DNA from 2 places in the Lysinibacillus sp. Ag94 genome. Region 2 is predicted to be linked to the other one. Evidence: riboswitches for the same ligand, from Rfam matches in the RefSeq annotation. Region 2 holds a riboswitch; the other holds the start of a gene.
The links. A riboswitch is a leader RNA that binds a small molecule or an ion and turns the genes downstream of it on or off. The one in region 2 is predicted to bind preQ1.
Positions count from the first base shown of each region.

Region 1 (8,684 bases), 2.0 Mb from region 2:
GGGAGTTACGGGCAAAGCGAAGCTCTCCACCAGGTAATTTTCTAATTAAACTGGTATGTCCCTAAAGGCATTTATGAGGACTAATATCATGTTACCTAGAGGGGAATATGCGCCGATTATAGTAGGAGTAATGGGATTATTTTCACAACATTTCGTGCAATCTTTACAAAAACATAACACTGGCTTTAAATCTTCATACTATCATTATTGGTAAGAGTTGGAGAAGGAGCCGAGATGATGCATTTTTTTCGATACATAATGGTGAAGGACAAGTTACTTATACTGATGATAGTTTGTGTACTATCAAATGTATTGCTAGGTATTTTTAGTGTTGATTATTTACGGAAAATGTCATGGCATGCAAGTGAAAGCTATACTGAAGGACTTGTACCGATTGGATGGTTAAATGAACTAGAGGAATCACAACGACAATTAGATTATTTAGTAGATTCAGCCGGAGCTTATCAAGAAATGACTGTCATTTTAAAAAACGCTGAGCAGCCTTTAGAACATTTAGTAAGTCTAGAAATCGATAAAAAGATGAACCATCAGATGAAGAAATTTAAAACTTTACTAGCACAGCAGGTAGAAATGATCAATAACTATAAACAATTGGGCCAAAAAGAACAGCAACAATTTTATGGTCAGTCTTATTTATCTGTAAGCCAGCAAAGTCATTCATTATTAGAAGAAACTCAAAGCTATTTGGTTCAGCGGGCTAAAGAACAGCAACAGGCATACCAGAAAGATGTGCAATTTGGTTATTGGCTATTAGGGGGAGTATGTTTATTTGTTGTTTTGTTAGTAATCTGTATAGGATTTGTAGCAACAAAAGCTGTGAATATACCAACGCGTCAATTGAAGTCGTTATTAAAGCGCGCGGAGCAGGGGGATTTCACAGCGAATGCCAGTTATGTGGCGCAGGATGAGCTGGGCGAGGTAGTATTGTCTTATAATCAGATGACAACAGAGGTGAAAAGACTACTTCATACAGTATCAAAAAGTGCACATGAGGTTGAAGAAATGACTGGGAAACTGCAGGAATCCTCCGAAAAATCGTCTAACACGACGCACAAAATTGCAAAGGATGTACAGTCTATTTCAGATTCAACTGCTGCTTCTACTAAAAAATTAGCTTCGAATACAGCATCTCTAGAGGAAGTGCTAAATAGTGTACAAGTAATTTTAGAAAAAGTGCAGGTTGTTGAAAATTTTGCTCATAAAACTGCGAGTGATGCAGAAAGTGGTACGGAAATTGTACAGGCGAATTTAACTCAAATACAGGCCATTAAACGCGCAGTTGAACAATCGAATACAGCCATTTTTAATCTTGTAGAGAGAGCAGCTACAATCGATCAAATGGTTGAAGTAATTGAAAAAATTACTGCGCAAACAAACCTTCTAGCCTTAAATGCATCTATTGAGGCTGCTAGGGCAGGGGAGCATGGTAAAGGATTTGCGGTGGTAGCCAATGAAGTTCGCAAGCTTGCAGAGCAAACCGTTCTTTCAACCCAAACGATTACGTCCATTGTACAAAATATTCATTTAGATTCCAGCTATGCTGTGCAAATGATGGAGGGTGTGTTAGTCGCAACTGAAAAGGGAGTGCAGGTTACAGGAGATACGGCAACAAGCTTCGATCATATTTTAGAAAAAGTACATACAATGAAGCCATATATAACGGAAGTATCTACGACTATTCAAGAAATTGCCAACCATACGAAAAAGGTTAGTGAAGATGCGGTAATGTTAACATCATTTTCTGATACGAATGCAGCATCCACTAAACATGTAGCTACATTAACAGCCGATCAATTAACCGCACAGCAGCAATTCCATGATTATATTAAAGAGCTACATAAGGTATCAAAAGTTTTGCAAATAGCCGTAAAGCGTTTCCGTATTTAATAACAACAAAAGGATCTTCTTTGTCGACAAAGGAGATTCTTTTTTTTGAGTAGTATTAAACAAAATTTATATTGTTTGAATGTACACCTGAGTTGTACATATGTATTTTATATGTTTTTCTAGCACAATATTTTATAGGTCTCATATACTGTTGGTGAAGGATTCTTTGCTCTGTTTTTAAAAATTGAAAATATTGTGGTTGTATTTTTAATATGAACACTTTATAATGAAATTCATCATAAGTGTTATTAAATCAATGTTTTATTATATATTATTGTACTCTCAGAAAGTACAATTGTTCACAGGTGGAGGTTTGGAGAAATGGAAAAAATAATGGTTACAGGAGCACTAGGTCAAATAGGTTCTGAGCTTGTAGAAAAACTTCGTGGTATTTATGGAGAGGACAATGTGTTAGCAACAGATATCCGGAAGCTTGAGCATTCTAAAGGTCCATTTGAAGTATTGGACGTGACGGATGGACAAAGAATGCATGATTTAGCGAAAGATTTTGGTGCAGATACAATGATGCATTTAGCGGCGTTATTATCGGCAACAGCAGAAAAAAATCCTTTGCTAGCGTGGAATTTAAATATGGGCGGTTTAATGAATGCGTTGGAGGTTTCGCGAGAGTTAAGCTTGCAATTTTTTACCCCGAGCTCAATAGGCGCATTTGGTCCATCGACACCAAAGGATAATACGCCACAGGATACATTACAGCGTCCAACAACAATGTATGGGGTAAATAAAGTTGCTGGTGAGCTGTTATGTGATTATTATTTCAATCGTTTTGGTGTAGATACTCGCGGTGTACGCTTCCCTGGGTTAATTTCATACGTAACTCCTCCTGGAGGCGGTACAACAGACTATGCGGTAGAGATCTTCTATGAGGCGATCGAGCAAGGGAAGTATACATCTTATATTCAAGAAGGTACGTATATGGACATGATGTACATGCCAGATGCATTGCAAGCTATTGTAGATTTAATGGAAGCCGATAGTAGCAAACTAATACATCGCAATGCCTTTAATATCACTGCAATGAGCTTCGAGCCATCTGAAATTGCGGCGGAAATTAACAAGCATTTGCCACATTTTCGTATGAATTATCATGTAGACCCGGTTCGTCAAGCGATAGCAGATAGCTGGCCAAATTCATTAAATATAGAAGCCGCACAAAAAGAATGGGGCTTTAAAGCGCAGTATGATCTAGCAAAAATGACAGTTGATATGCTAGATAAATTAAAAATTAAACTACAGACAAAAGCCTGTTCATAAAAAAATTCCTAAAAGTGGACGAAGAATTTAGTTTTCTTCGTCCTTTAGTGTTGGATATCTGTGTGAATGCTGGCCGATTCTAGATGTAATTATCTGTGAGCGAGATATTAGTTCGTTACGAGCTATTTGTCGCTAGCTTGTGTAGTATTGAAGGAAGGAATGGCGGCAAGTGAAGAGGAGCTTCTGGCATTTTTAGGAAGTCAATTTGCAAAATGGTGGGTACCGGATGATGTAGTATTTTTAGATGAAATTCCAAAAACATCAGTTGGAAAGTTCCTGAAGATAAAGCTTCGGGATAATATCGCAGAAATTTATCCGAAATTAGCTTCATTTGTATAGTTAAAAGAGCGATTTCCACAAAGGGAAGTCGCTCTTTCATTTTTATCTACTTAACATTTGAAATACTTGTTCTACGTCTTTGTCTCCGCGGCCAGAGATATTGATAATAATACTCTCTTCCGGTGATAATGTTGGCGCAAGTTTTAGTGCGTGAGCAACTGCGTGGGAGCTTTCTAGTGCCGGAATAATTCCTTCAACCTTTGACAGCACTTGGAATGCTTCAAGCACTTCTTCATTCGTCACCGTTACATATTCTCCACGACCAATAGTTTTTAAATAGCTATGCTCTGGACCAGCTCCAGGATAATCTAGTCCAGCAGCAATTGAATACGTTGGTAGTGGATTGCCTTCTGCATCTTGCAGTACTAAACATTTGAAACCGTGTAATTCACCGGGTGTTCCTTCATTTAATGTAGCGGCCTTATCGGGTTCAATGCCGATGAGGCGAACATTTTCATCTGCAATATATTCCGCAAACGCACCGATCGCATTACTGCCGCCACCGACACAAGCAAGTACTGCTGCTGGTAGCTTGCCTTCTTTTTCTATAATTTGTTCACGACTTTCACGGCTAATGACTGATTGGAAATGCTTGACCATTGAAGGGAATGGGTGAGGTCCTACAGCAGAACCTAGTAAATAAAAAGTCGTCTCATAGTTTTCCACTAAATCAGCAAATGCTTCATCTACAGCATCCTTTAATCGCCCTTGTCCTTTATCAACAGCTACTACCTTTGCACCAAGAAGCTCCATACGGAAGACGTTTAATGCTTGACGCTTTGTATCCTTTAAACCCATATAAATGGTGCAATCCATTCCGAACATTGCACAAGCCGTTGCTGTTGCTACACCATGCTGACCCGCACCTGTTTCGGCAATCACACGATTAGCACCCATGCGCTTTGCTAATAAAATCTGTCCAAGGACGTTATTAATTTTATGTGAACCTGTATGGTTAAGATCTTCACGCTTTAAATAAATTTTTGCGCCGCCTAATTGTTTTGTTAAATTTTCAGCAAAATAAAGTGGTGATTTGCGCCCAATATATTCATGGAAATAATAATCTAGCTCTTTCTTAAAGTCTTCATCGTCTTTATATTTTTGGAAGTTTTCATCTAAAATATTTAATACATTTTGAAGTTCAGCAGGAACAAAGCTACCACCAAATTCACCGAAATATCCTTTTTTCTCTACTACTATACTCATCTTCTCTCGACTCCTCTTTTCTAATTTTTCCATAAAAAAAAGTCACTACAATCCTTCTGTAAAAAGGACGAGTAACCGTGGTGCCACCTTCATTCGCATATATTGCGCGCTTTCGTACTCCGGTAACGGGGAGTAAATTCGTCCTCACATTTGATGAGGCTGCTCCAAAGCCCATTCGCAAGTACGTACTACTGATTTGCACCAACCATCAGCTCTCTTTAAGTACGCCCGCTTGCTACTATTCTTTTTCTTAGCATTTATTGAAAAGAATTGTAAAGTATTTTCGGAATATTGTCAAGAATAACAAGAAAATAAAAAAAGACGAATCTATTAAGATCCGTCAGTTAAATTAAATTTTTGAAGTTTAAGCGTTTATTCAATGTATACATAATCGGTGCACCGACCGCTAAGACAATAAATTCACCTGTAGCAACAGTTAACCATGTCCAGAAGAATGGTAATTCTAGTGCAATGTTCAATTCAAAAGCAATGATGAACATTGTGCAAGTAAATAATAATGTATTAATGACTAAACGTGCCCAAATATTTTTAACAAATTTACAAATAAGAATGAACAATCCAAGAGTAATCATCGAATGGGCTACACCAAAATACAAATCGATAATGCCGTTTGGTGAAAATAGATTGGAGATAAATACACCAATAATGATTCCGAAGGCAAAGCGTGGATTAAACGCAACTAAATGATTAAACATTTCTGATAGACGGAACTGCACCTCTGTAAAGCCAAATGGGGCGACTAACAATGTAATAGCGATGTAAAGAGCTGCAATTATGCCACTCGTTGTTAAAAATTTCACTTTCATATACATTTCTCCTTAGTTTTTTTGCGTGGGATGGTTACGAACCACGTGAAGCAAATGCAATCATATCAATGTTCATGCTTATTTGTAAATAGCAATGAGTAAAAAAAACGCAGAAATTCATAGTGCTAAAGGTAATATTTAACCCTTGTTCGTTGTGCTCATAAGAAGAGGGCTTGTACAGTTGCTTCATTACAGATGGAATGAATGAAACTGAACTATAGCTGAGAAGCAACCGTGAACATTAAAAACAGTCATAGTAAAAAGAACTGTTCTAAGCAGTTCTTTTAACAGGTAGAGTTATCTTTTTAAAACACGAAATGCTTGAGCAAATTTTTGGGCGAAGATTAATGGGGGCTCTATTGATTGAAAATGAACGTATAAAATTACTGGATCTGAATATATCCAGTGATTATGGACGGCACTAATAATTAAATTATTTTCTGCAAGTACCTTAACAAATGGTGTTAATTCTTCTTGAAGTACTACAACTTCTCCTAAGTTAAGTGCATTTCCATATATATCGAGTGATTCGAACGTTATTCCAGCATGAAGTGCACTACGACTTGGGCGACCTTGAATCGTAACAGTAAGATTTCGATTAAGTTTTACGGAACATACACCATGTTCCATAGAAGCTTTTCCGTTGGCAATCTGAGCAAATTTTGTACACATATCTTGAAAGCTTTGCATTTAGACACCTCTGCTTTTTTAAACTTCTATTCTGAGGATGCCTTGGTGCTAAAGAAGTAGGAGGTCTCTCGTTGGGATTTATTCATCTAAAACATTTTTAATTTCTCCTATTTCAAAAATGATATCGTCAAGTTGTTTTTTGAATTCATCTGTATATTCTAGTTCTCCATCTAAATCTTTTGTATATTCCAAGGCATTTAAGGCAAAATCTAGAGAAAATGCAAATAGACTGTCACAAAGATTAGAGATGATTGTGTCAATATCCTCTATATTTGCATTTTGTTTCTCTTGTGAATAAGAAGGTTGATTTAAATTGGTTTCTTCATTGTTCATGGTATTCCTCCTTTTAGAAAGCAGCATTCGTCTTATTTGCATCATATGCATTAAGTGTAAAAAAGGAGACTGAAATATGTAGATCAATCTTGTTAGTGGCCAAATGTAAACATTAAGGGAGAATAGTGAACTCGAATGTTAATTTTATTCTGCCATCCAAGGTGTTGCTCAAACGCACGTATGCTTCCAAAATAAGTAGATACCTTGTAGAAGTAATAGTGAATAAATATAATAATTTGACTGCCTGACATTTATTTTGGGGAATGTCGGGTTTTTAGGTTTTATATAAATTACTTGAAAAATCAATAGCAGAAAAATAACTTCGCGAAATTTGTCAATAAAACTTTTGTTATATTAGAAAAAGAAATCAATTTATAGAAATAGTGTAGTTTAGCGGTTTAAAGTGACAAATTAAGTGAAAAAATAAAATATTTTGTGAAGTTTAATAGTCAGAACATTCATAATGTTGTTGACGAACCTATATAATAACGATAATATAGCGATAAGTTCACACTTTGTTTGGATAAAGTGTGATAAATATTAGAGATAATATTGGGGGGATTATTTGTGAAAAGCAATTTAAGAAAGCTTTCGTTCCTGTTATTTGGATTAGTTTTAATGCTTGCTGCTTGTGGCAACAGTGGATCTAGTTCATCAGACTCAAAAGAGAACGACAAGAATAATGCAAGTGAGAGCAGCAATGCAGATGACAAAACATTTAAAATTGGGATTACTCAAATTGTTGAGCATCCATCTTTAAATGCTGCAACTGAAGGTTTCAAAAAAGCAATTGAAGAATCTGGCTTAAAAGTTGAATACGATCCGCAAATAGCGCAAGGAGATAATAGTCTTAATACGACGATTGCAAACAATCTAGTAAGTGCCAACGTAGATTTAATCTTTGCTAACTCTACACCATCAGCACAAGCGGCGGCGACAGCTACTAGTGATATTCCGATTGTCTTCACTTCTGTAACGGATGCTGTTGGCGCACAGCTCATTGAATCTATGGAGAAGCCAGGAAAAAACGTAACAGGAACGATTGATTTACATCCTGATACTATTTCAAAAACAGTAGCATTCTTAAAGGAACTAGGTGCGAAAAAAGTAGGTATGGTTTACAACGCTGGTGAGCAAAACTCAGTAGCACAAGTAAAAGAAGTGAAAAAAGTTATGGCTGAGCAAGGCCTAACAGTAGTTGAGGCATCTGCGGCAACTTCTGCAGAAGTAAAACAAGCTGCTGAATCATTAATCGGTAAAGCGGATGCATTCTATATCATTACTGATAATACAGTAGTTTCGGCACTTGAGTCAGTAATTGATGTAGCAAACTCTAATAAATTACCACTAGTTGTAGGAGAGCTTGACTCTGTAGCACGTGGTGGCTTAGCTGCATATGGTTTTGAATATTATGACATCGGTTATGAGGCGGGGCAAATGGCTGTGAAGATTCTAAAAGGTGAAGCAACACCTGCTGATATACCAGCGCAATACCCACAAAAATTAAAACTATTAATCAATAAAAAAGTAGCGGATGATTTAGGGATCAAAATGAAGGATTCTTGGGGTGCAGAGCTGTTAGAAAAGTAATGACGACATGATTATCTTATGGAACGAAGCGGGGGAGAACGAAAACTGCCCCCGCTTTATCTACTTTTTAGAATAAAAAATGAAGTCATTATGAGGAAGGATTAGCGCTATATATAGTTACGAGCGAATAGAGTACATTGCATTAATCCCAATTATGGTGGGGTAATCCTTTCTAGTTTCATCTTATTAGAATACTAAAAATGATGGTTCATATTGAAAATTGATTGGAGTAAGGCTAGGCGACTCTTAGGAAGTAGCGATAGAGGAACGAAGGCTTATCGGGCGCCCCAGAAATCAATTTCAAGTTATGGTGTTGAGCGAAATTATATTTATTAAGAAATTATTAGGAGATGATGAACTATGTTTTTAGCTATATTTGGCGCGATGGAGCAAGGGATCATCTATGCAATTATGGCACTTGGTGTGTATTTAACATTCCGTGTGTTAGATTTTCCAGACTTAACGGTTGATGGAAGCTTTGTAACAGGGGCAGCTACAGCAGCGACAATGATTATG
Region 1 covers NZ_CP096780.1:345,430-354,113, forward strand. Annotated here, with positions in the region: gene MY533_RS01560 (methyl-accepting chemotaxis protein) at 235-1,908, shown strand; gene MY533_RS01565 (L-threonine 3-dehydrogenase) at 2,230-3,183, shown strand; partial or broken gene MY533_RS01570 (fatty-acid--CoA ligase) at 3,316-3,522, shown strand; gene trpB (tryptophan synthase subunit beta) at 3,565-4,728, opposite strand; T-box leader at 4,789-4,989, opposite strand; gene MY533_RS01580 (QueT transporter family protein) at 5,073-5,555, opposite strand; PreQ1 riboswitch class I at 5,562-5,606, opposite strand; gene MY533_RS01585 (DUF1259 domain-containing protein) at 5,853-6,245, opposite strand; gene MY533_RS01590 (hypothetical protein) at 6,324-6,578, opposite strand; gene MY533_RS01595 (ABC transporter substrate-binding protein) at 7,146-8,168, shown strand; gene MY533_RS01600 (ABC transporter permease) at 8,529-8,684, shown strand, end outside.
Region 1: another riboswitch for preQ1. It lies ahead of MY533_RS01580 (QueT transporter family protein); the one in region 2 lies ahead of queC (7-cyano-7-deazaguanine synthase QueC).

Region 2 (8,684 bases):
ATGCTTTTCCCCTAGTTCAGAGCTTCTCTCTGCCGCACGCATTCGAATGCTATAACACGTTTTTAACATGATCATTACCTGCTACTTTCCTATTTATTGTCTGTAATATTTTCGTTATAGGATAAACACTAACAGCTGTGATTACCATACCTGGAATAGCCAAAACTACTAACGGTAACAATGGAGTTCCTAACGTAAAAGCCAAACCAAATCTAGCAATCGTTGTGCCAATTGGGCCTGCCAAAACAAGTACCGGAATTGAAGTCCCAAATAATACAATAAGTAGGCCAACAGTCAATCGAAAAATAAAGGAGATCTCCACATTTAAGATCGAGTGTATACCTAGTAAAAATAAGATTAAACTTGCAATGATCCCCGCTAGAAAATATCGCTTAAATCCAAATACCGCTGCAATCGCAACGGCAATAGGTGCTGATAATTGAAAGTCAGACCCAGGAAAACCTGTTGGAATTTTAAACATGCCTGTAACGATAATAAGACAAGCTAGCAATGAAATCTGCGCAAGATCATATGTAGAAAACTTTCGAATCATTTTATTCCTCCATCTTACTTTTTAAATAATTGATGTCATTGCCTCCTATTCTCTCTATTTGAGTTAACCCTTATTAATAATAAGTTAACACAAATAGAGATAGGAAAGTAGATAAAATGGTAGGAATTTTTATTATTTGTGAAAATCGGTTTGGTTATTGATCAATGAAGTTCGTGTTCCTCAGACTAGATACTTTTTTCACATTCCGCATGTAAATGTCAAAATAATCTTGTACATTTTTGCTCGTCTAAACATGTACACTTTCGCTGATTAACTACGTTTCTTTACAAGTGTGTGAATAATTACAACTTGACACGGAGCCTCTACGCGCATGATTCGCTAGGCTAGAACCCAGCTACATCAATGGCTAGCCGATGCTATTATGCTCGCCACTCCTGTAAAGTCTACTGCTACCTTCACGATTCAACTATTTACTCTATCGCTTATATACATGTTGGGCGTACAAAAAAAGTATAGGCCAAATTAACCTATACTCTCACACCTTCCCAAGTTATAATCTTTTCCCTTTCGATTTGAAGGTTTTTACAACACGCATTTGATGGTAGTCAAATAAATAATGATAACACCATACAATTTATTGTAATGACGCACTATTTATACACCTCTTTTATTCCCCCAAACGAGGGCATGCAACTGTGGTAGTACTTTGACATCTCTGAATTCCTCATCGTTAATCACTCTATCAATCAGCGCATGATAGTTATCCAACAAATGGAGTATCAATTGAGAATTGTCAGTTGTTGTGAGATCATCATTACCGACTTGGAGATAAAAAGGAATCATTGGATATCGTTGGTGAATTTGTTTAGCATATTCGTAATCCTCTTGATTAAAAACGACTACTTTTAGAGATATATGGTGATTACTGTTGCGATTTTTAAGCTTTTCGAACATATTAGAGAGCACCGAATAGTCTGTGGTCATTCCAGAACTAGGTGGCTTAGGTGAGATTGTCAGTTCATCAATCTCATACATCCATTTTTGCCACCTACTTCCCTGTGTTTCCACCCCGATCTTTATGTCGTTTTCTTTTAAAATCGCAATGAGTTCTTCCAAATTTTGATGGAGTGCAGGATTGCCGCCTGATATCGTGACAAATGAAAAACCACTGCCTCCAAGGCGTTTCAACTCAGACCAAATCTCTTGTGCTGTCATTTGGACGATAAGATGTTTTGCGCTACCATCCCATGTAAACGATGAATCACACCAAGAACAGGAATAATCACAGCCTGCAGTTCTCACAAACATAGTCTTTTGGCCAACGACCATTCCCTCGCCTTGAATCGTCGGTCCAAAAATCTCGATAACAGGTACCTTACTCAACTTCCATCCACTCCCGTCTAGCTTCTGCATAGCTTGTCGGAGTTTCATATAGTCTGATAAACTCTACACGCGCACCGTTATATCTTTGTTCATCATGCAAGGCCTCAGTCAATTTTTCGTAAATCCAAACAACAATGTTCTCTGCCGTCGTATTCATGGGTGGAAGCGTTTCATTTAAATAACGGTGATCTAAATGAATTTCTATTTTTTGTTTCCATATTGCTTTTATATCGCCAAAATCAATCACCAAACCGCGTTCATCTGTGTATCCACTCAGTCCTAATACTACGCGATACGTATGACCGTGCAGGTTTTTACATTTCCCCTCATAATTGTGTAAATGATGAGCCGCATCGAAAGTAAATTCTTTGCTTATGAGTACACGCTTTGTATGATAGTTTAATTGATTTCTGTGAATATCTTCATCTATTTTTTGGAGTTTATCGACGATTATAAATTCTGACATGCCTTAAGACTCCTTCCTGAAGCTCAAATACTCATCAAGCCCTTTATTTCGCAGTTTACATGCCGGGCATTCACCACAGCCATCTGCTATTACACCATTATAGCAAGTCAGCGTTCTTTCTCGTATAAATTCAAGTGCCCCAAACTGATTAGCTAGCTCCCATGTTTGTGCCTTATTCAGCCACATCAACGGTGTATCAATCACAAAGGAATCATCCATCGATAAATTTAATGTTACATTCAAGGATTTAATAAAAACATCTCGGCAATCCGGATATCCGCTAAAATCCGTTTCACAAACGCCAGTGACAATATGCTTAGCTCCTACTTGACTCGCTAAAACGCCCGCAAATGAAAGAAAGAGAAGATTTCGACCAGGTACAAAGGTCGATGGAAGCTCACCATTTTCTCCGTCTACTACCTTTATGTCTTGTCGTGTCAACGCATTCGGAGCAAGCTGATTCAGGAGTGACATATCTAGAATGTGATGCTTAACTCCGAGCTCCCGTGCTATCTCCTTCGCACATTCAATTTCAAGACGATGCCTTTGACCATAATCAAAAGTAACAGCCTCAACTTCTTCAAAATGTTCTTTTGCCCAGAACAAACAAGTTGTACTGTCCTGACCTCCACTAAATACAACAATTGCTTTTTCTTGTTTCATCTAGAAAAACTCCCTTATATCGATTTTTTTAACGAATATTGTGTACCTTAGTACCAAAAAGTTCAATTCAATCCCAGCTTCGGCAAGACATAAAAAAACCTCCTTGTAAAATGTTTCCCAACACTTTTCAAGAGAGGCATTACCAATCATTCTATTAAAACATAAGTAAAAACATAAAAAAAAGCCACGTCCGATATGGACATGGCATATTGTCATGTTTCCATAGTTTTTTATAGAGGGTATTTGCTATGAACCTCTCCCGATCTAGTCCGGGCATTCTTTTCAATATAATACAAAAAATAGTATGAAACGTCAATTGTATTTTTCTTCTCTGGAAAAACCACTGTTATATAGTACACTAAACACTTTGCTGAGATTTAATTCATTCACAAAATAGTCATATTACCTCAATAAATCATAATTCCATTGTCTAGAACAGATTTATTTTGCACCTGATTTCCTAAAATATATAGCTTTTTTAAATTAGGCAAATTCACTAATGGCTCTACATTCGAAATAGCGTTATTTTCCAAGTGAAGCACCTCAATTTGGTGCCACTTTTCCATAAAACCCAATGATTGCAGTGAACTATCTTGGATAGTGAATGAATGCAGAGCTGTAAGACCAACAAAGTAAGGCATTACCTGATCAACTTCATGTACCCAATCACCATTATCTATTCGGAAGGATACATTATTCAAAGTTAAATGTTCCAGTTTGTTGTTGCTAAATGAATTTTGACTATTAAATTGGAACTTACACTCATTACAATTTAACGTTTTTACATGCTGTAAATTGAATAACTCACTCGTCTCTTCATAAAAAGTGGTCTCTTTTAAATTTATTGTTTGCAGATTCGGTAGACGATTTAAAGAACGGATACCTATAAAATTGCCAGACTCCATTGCTGTAAGTTGTTCTAGCTGTGGGTATTTCAATAATTCAGCTCCATTCAAATACGACTGTCCCCCACTTATATCAACAGTTAAATCTTTTAAAGCAGGTGCCTCTAACTTGGATAAGAAAGTATTTTTTAATTCCGCTTTTGTTAAATGGGGTGCTACAATCGGTGCTATTTGGCCACTATAACCAGTTATCGATAAATCGGTCAGTGAAGTCAGGCTACTCACGATATCAAGCAATTCTAATTTATAAAGAGAAGCTAAACGCAACTTTGTCAATGAAGACTTATTTCTAAGACGTTCTACATTCGTAATATCTATATTTTCAAGATCAAGCGTTTGTAAATTAGGCATGTTTTGTATAAAATCAAGCGTTTTTAAGTTTTTTACCGCTGTAAGTTTCAAATTTTGTAATTGATTCAGTGAATAGAATGAGCTAAAATCTGTTGCTTCACTATAATCTATTGCTAACGACTCTAAATCAGTTAATAAAGACAACCACTTCAAATCGTTGGCAAATTTTATAGACAATGATTTTAACGGCAGTTTATTCAGCAGTGGGAAATCTGTAACCTCCTCGGTGTGATACGAAATTTCAAGTGATTGAAGATTAGGAAATTGTAATAGTAAAGCAAGTTCATCATTACTTCGAATTTGAATAGAGAGCTCTACAACATTGGACTTATCGCTAAAATAGTCAGCAATTTTACTAAATGATTCATTAAAGCGGCCTGTATAACTTTTTAAACCTTCCAGATGTCGGAAGCTTACATTTTCACTTTGTGATATTTCATAATCCCCCATCAGATTCAATACCGTCAAACCTGTAAAGGCTTCAAAATCTTTTTGTTCAATTTTTTGTGTATTTAATAGCTTATCCATAATAATATAGGTAGAAATTTTGGCTTGCTTATTTGTAAACGGATCGTCAAGACTGTAATCAAAATGCCATTGATCTTCAGAATAGTATGCCTTCAAATAACGGACACTTGCGATTTCTTCTTTAGACGGCATTGCTTCACCTTTATCAAAAATATCTTTTAAAAAGAATAAAAGAACTTCGCTTTCTGGCATTTTCCGAATAGGTATTTCCTTATGTTTACCAAATTCTGTTTGATTGCCACTCAAAAGAAAATAGCCAAGAAATACACAAAGGAAGACAATCGGTATTATTAAAAGCGCTTTTAAATTCGTTTTTGGACGTGTATCTTTATGCGCAGAAGTTGTACCATAATAATTATTAATCGTCTGATCAACATAATAAACTTTATTTTCTTTCAACATTATTTCAGTTTCACAAAAAGGACATTTGAATGATTGTCCCTCTCTATATTCAATTTTCCCATTACAATTCGGACAATTTAATTTAATGAATTCCACTGGCAATCTCCTCTCCAGCTCTACTTTTAATTAAGCTTAGTTGTCCGAAAAATAATTGTCAATATTTCTATTAAATACTAATTATCTGGATCATCACCAAAACATGTGGTTGATTTCCGTTCCGACTGGGCGCTTTGTAGCTGTCGCTTCGCTTTCGCTACAGATAAACATTTGTTGCTGTCGCTTCGCTTTCGCACAGAAAACATTTGTTGCTGACGCTTCGCTTTCGCACAGAAAACATTTGTTGCTGTCGCTTCGCTTTCGCACAGAAAACATCCGCTGCGCTGCAGGGTCAGATCACTGATCCCCGAGGAGTCGCCCAATCGGAACGAAGGTCAACTATTTACATAGTAGACGTTTTACAAATGTCTTCCACAACTTTTGGTGATGAACCTATTATCTTCCACCTTAAGACTTACAAAAAAGTCGCCCATATGTTTTCTAGTACAAACTTAAAATAACAATATAAAATTGTTTAACAATTTTCATACGAATTGGTATCCAAATCGCATTATAAAGCTAACATTATAGAAAGTTCTATAACGATGCGAATACATAATCTTCTTTTCGCTCGAATTAGTTAACGTGATAATTTAAATGGAAGGAACTATTCAACTTACCGGGCAGGTTAGCGGAAGAAGGAATTTATCTATTTGAGTAGAATATACTAACTATTAAAGCTAACAAAAAATGTTAATGTGAAAGAACCTTAATGTAGCCATAATTCATTAATATTTAATAGCTCCTTCTATAACTTTCACATTTACGTACTCTATTGATAAAAAGAGAGGTAAAAGATGAATTATAAGACGAAAAGAATTTTATTTTTTTCAGCAGGTACATTAACCTTATCCACATTATACTTATTAACATCAGGGCATTTTAAATTCTTTATACCCTTCTTGTTTATTACTGTTACAACTTTAGTATTATTTTTACTAAATGAAATTAAAAAAACTTAACTCAAAGGAAAAACAAATATGAAAGAAGTGGTAAACCTAGAGTATTGTTTTCTATTATGGTTCGAAAAAAGAACTTAATATGAGTAAATTGGAGGGTAATTTATATTGATGATAGAATGGCCTCGAAGGAAAATTATTCTGATAAAATTAGCAAGGAATTTTACTTTGAGAGAAACTTATTTACCAAATTAGCAGTTCAAACACGATTGGTTCTCTTTTTTTACATATTACAGCGATTGAGTTTGTTCATCAGATATTCTCATTTAAAATCAAACTTTATTAGAAAATGAGTACTTAGAGTTGGACAAAAAAGGTACTGCATTTGCAGTACCTTTTAATATGCTAATTAATTGTCTTTTTACCGTGCGATTTTGCTTTTTGTACTCAAAACAGAACCCATAAGGCGACTTTTTTGTTTATTCACTTTTTTAACTTCTGGTTTATAATCCTCTGACGTAAGAGTAAGCTTTTACGTTTAAAGGTTTATTCATCGCGATCAAGTGCTTCTTTCACAAATGTAGGAAGTGCGAATGCACCAACGTGTAAATCTGTATTGTAATATTTCGTTTTTAGAGCAAATTTGTCCCAAGCATCTACTTGAATATCTTTAATTGGATGTAATGCTTTTGAAGCAAATCCGAATAGCCAGTGTCCTGATGGATACGTTGGCATATGGAATTGATATACGCTTGCGATTGGGAAAATACCTTTAATTTTTTTATGTGCTTTACGCATGTTTTCTGCATACTCCGTGAAGTATGGTGATTCGTGTTGATTAATTAAAATTCCTTTTTCATTTAATACACGGTAGCATTCTTTATAAAAAGCTGTTGTAAATAAACCTTCGCCGACAGAAATTGGATCAGTAGAATCTACTAATATTAAATCGAATGATTGATCCGCTGCGTTTTGAACGTAAGCTAAGCCATCATCGAAAATCAATTCCATACGAGGATCCTCTTCGACACCAGAAGCTGTAATTGGAAGGTATTTTTGGCTTAAACGGAATACTAACTCATCGATTTCAACCATAACTACTTTTTCTACTGATTCGTATCGTAGTACTTCACGAGCAGTACCACCATCACCACCACCAATAATTAATACCTTTTTTATATCTGGGTTAGTCGCGAATGCTGGGTGTGTAATCATATCGTGATAAACGAACTCATCTTTTTCATTAACCATCATCAAACCGTCTAACGTGAAGAAAGTACCAAACTCTTCACTTTTATAAAAATCGATTTTTTGGAACGGAGATTGTTCACTATGAATCTCTTCGTTGTATCCGATTGAAAATTTACAGTTATCGCTCCATTGTTCTGTATACCATTTCATTAAATCACGTCCTCTAATACTTCTTGTTTCACTAAAATTGTATCAATTTCTTGTTCTGCAAATTGGCGAATTTTATCTGCCATTCCACGTGGAACTTCAAATGATTCTGTCTTTTTCGCTTGCAGTTTTTGTTCTAAATATTCTGCTGCTTTCCAGGGGCTTACTGAATCGCCACAAGTATAAACATCTACAGAGGCAAATCCGTATTCTGGCCAAGTATGAATCGTTAAATGGGATTCAGCAATAATTACTGCACCCGAAACACCATATGGGTTGAAATGATGGAAGCAAGATTCTACAATTGTTGCCCCAGAATAGTCAGCAGCTTCATTCATAAACTGTTCGATTAATGCATTTTGCTCAATAATTTCACTTGGGCAACCATAAAATTCAATTAATACGTGTCTTCCTAATGTTGATAATTCAATGCTCATTTATTTGTCTCCCTTACGACTGTAATATAATTTTCTTCTTTCGTTTCGAACAGAACATTCCCAAAATTAAGAAAATAGAAGTTATATAATTCTACTACTTCCTCTGAAATAACTTCACCAGGGATAATTAGTGGTATTCCCGGTGGATAAATCATTAATGAATCGGCACTAATTCTACCTACCGCATCATAAATTAACGTTGTTTCTGTTTCAGCATTACACGCCTGTTGCGGTGTCATGGCTAATTTATTAATGTGATTCGCTGTCACATAAGCTGACTGAATCGCATCTTTTTTTGCGTGATGAAGTTCAATATCTTTCAATGCATGTACTAATTTACCGATTGTTTCATTCGTATCAATATGACTAATGACTGCCATTATGACATATCCTTCAGCAAGTTCTAATTGAATGCCATATTGTTGTTTTAATATTGTGTAAACTTCGAAACCAGTTAAACCGAGATCGTTCACACGAATAACAAGTTTCGTCCAATCATAGGATTGATTAAAATTTTGTTGTACATAGTCAGCTTTTAGCACTTCATAGCGTGAATTATGTTCAATTTCTTCAATTGCCGCATCAACAATTGACTTTAATCGGCTATAACGTTGTTGACCATACAAAGCCAATTCCCTTCGT
Region 2 covers NZ_CP096780.1:2,308,813-2,317,496, reverse strand. Annotated here, with positions in the region: gene bioW (6-carboxyhexanoate--CoA ligase) at 1-69, opposite strand, end outside; gene MY533_RS10700 (hypothetical protein) at 50-553, opposite strand; gene queE (7-carboxy-7-deazaguanine synthase QueE) at 1,169-1,897, opposite strand; gene queD (6-carboxytetrahydropterin synthase QueD) at 1,890-2,363, opposite strand; gene queC (7-cyano-7-deazaguanine synthase QueC) at 2,367-3,026, opposite strand; PreQ1 riboswitch class I at 3,243-3,289, opposite strand; gene MY533_RS10680 (leucine-rich repeat domain-containing protein) at 3,434-5,308, opposite strand; gene speE (polyamine aminopropyltransferase) at 6,754-7,608, opposite strand; gene speD (adenosylmethionine decarboxylase) at 7,608-8,042, opposite strand; gene MY533_RS10665 (aminotransferase class I/II-fold pyridoxal phosphate-dependent enzyme) at 8,039-8,684, opposite strand, start outside.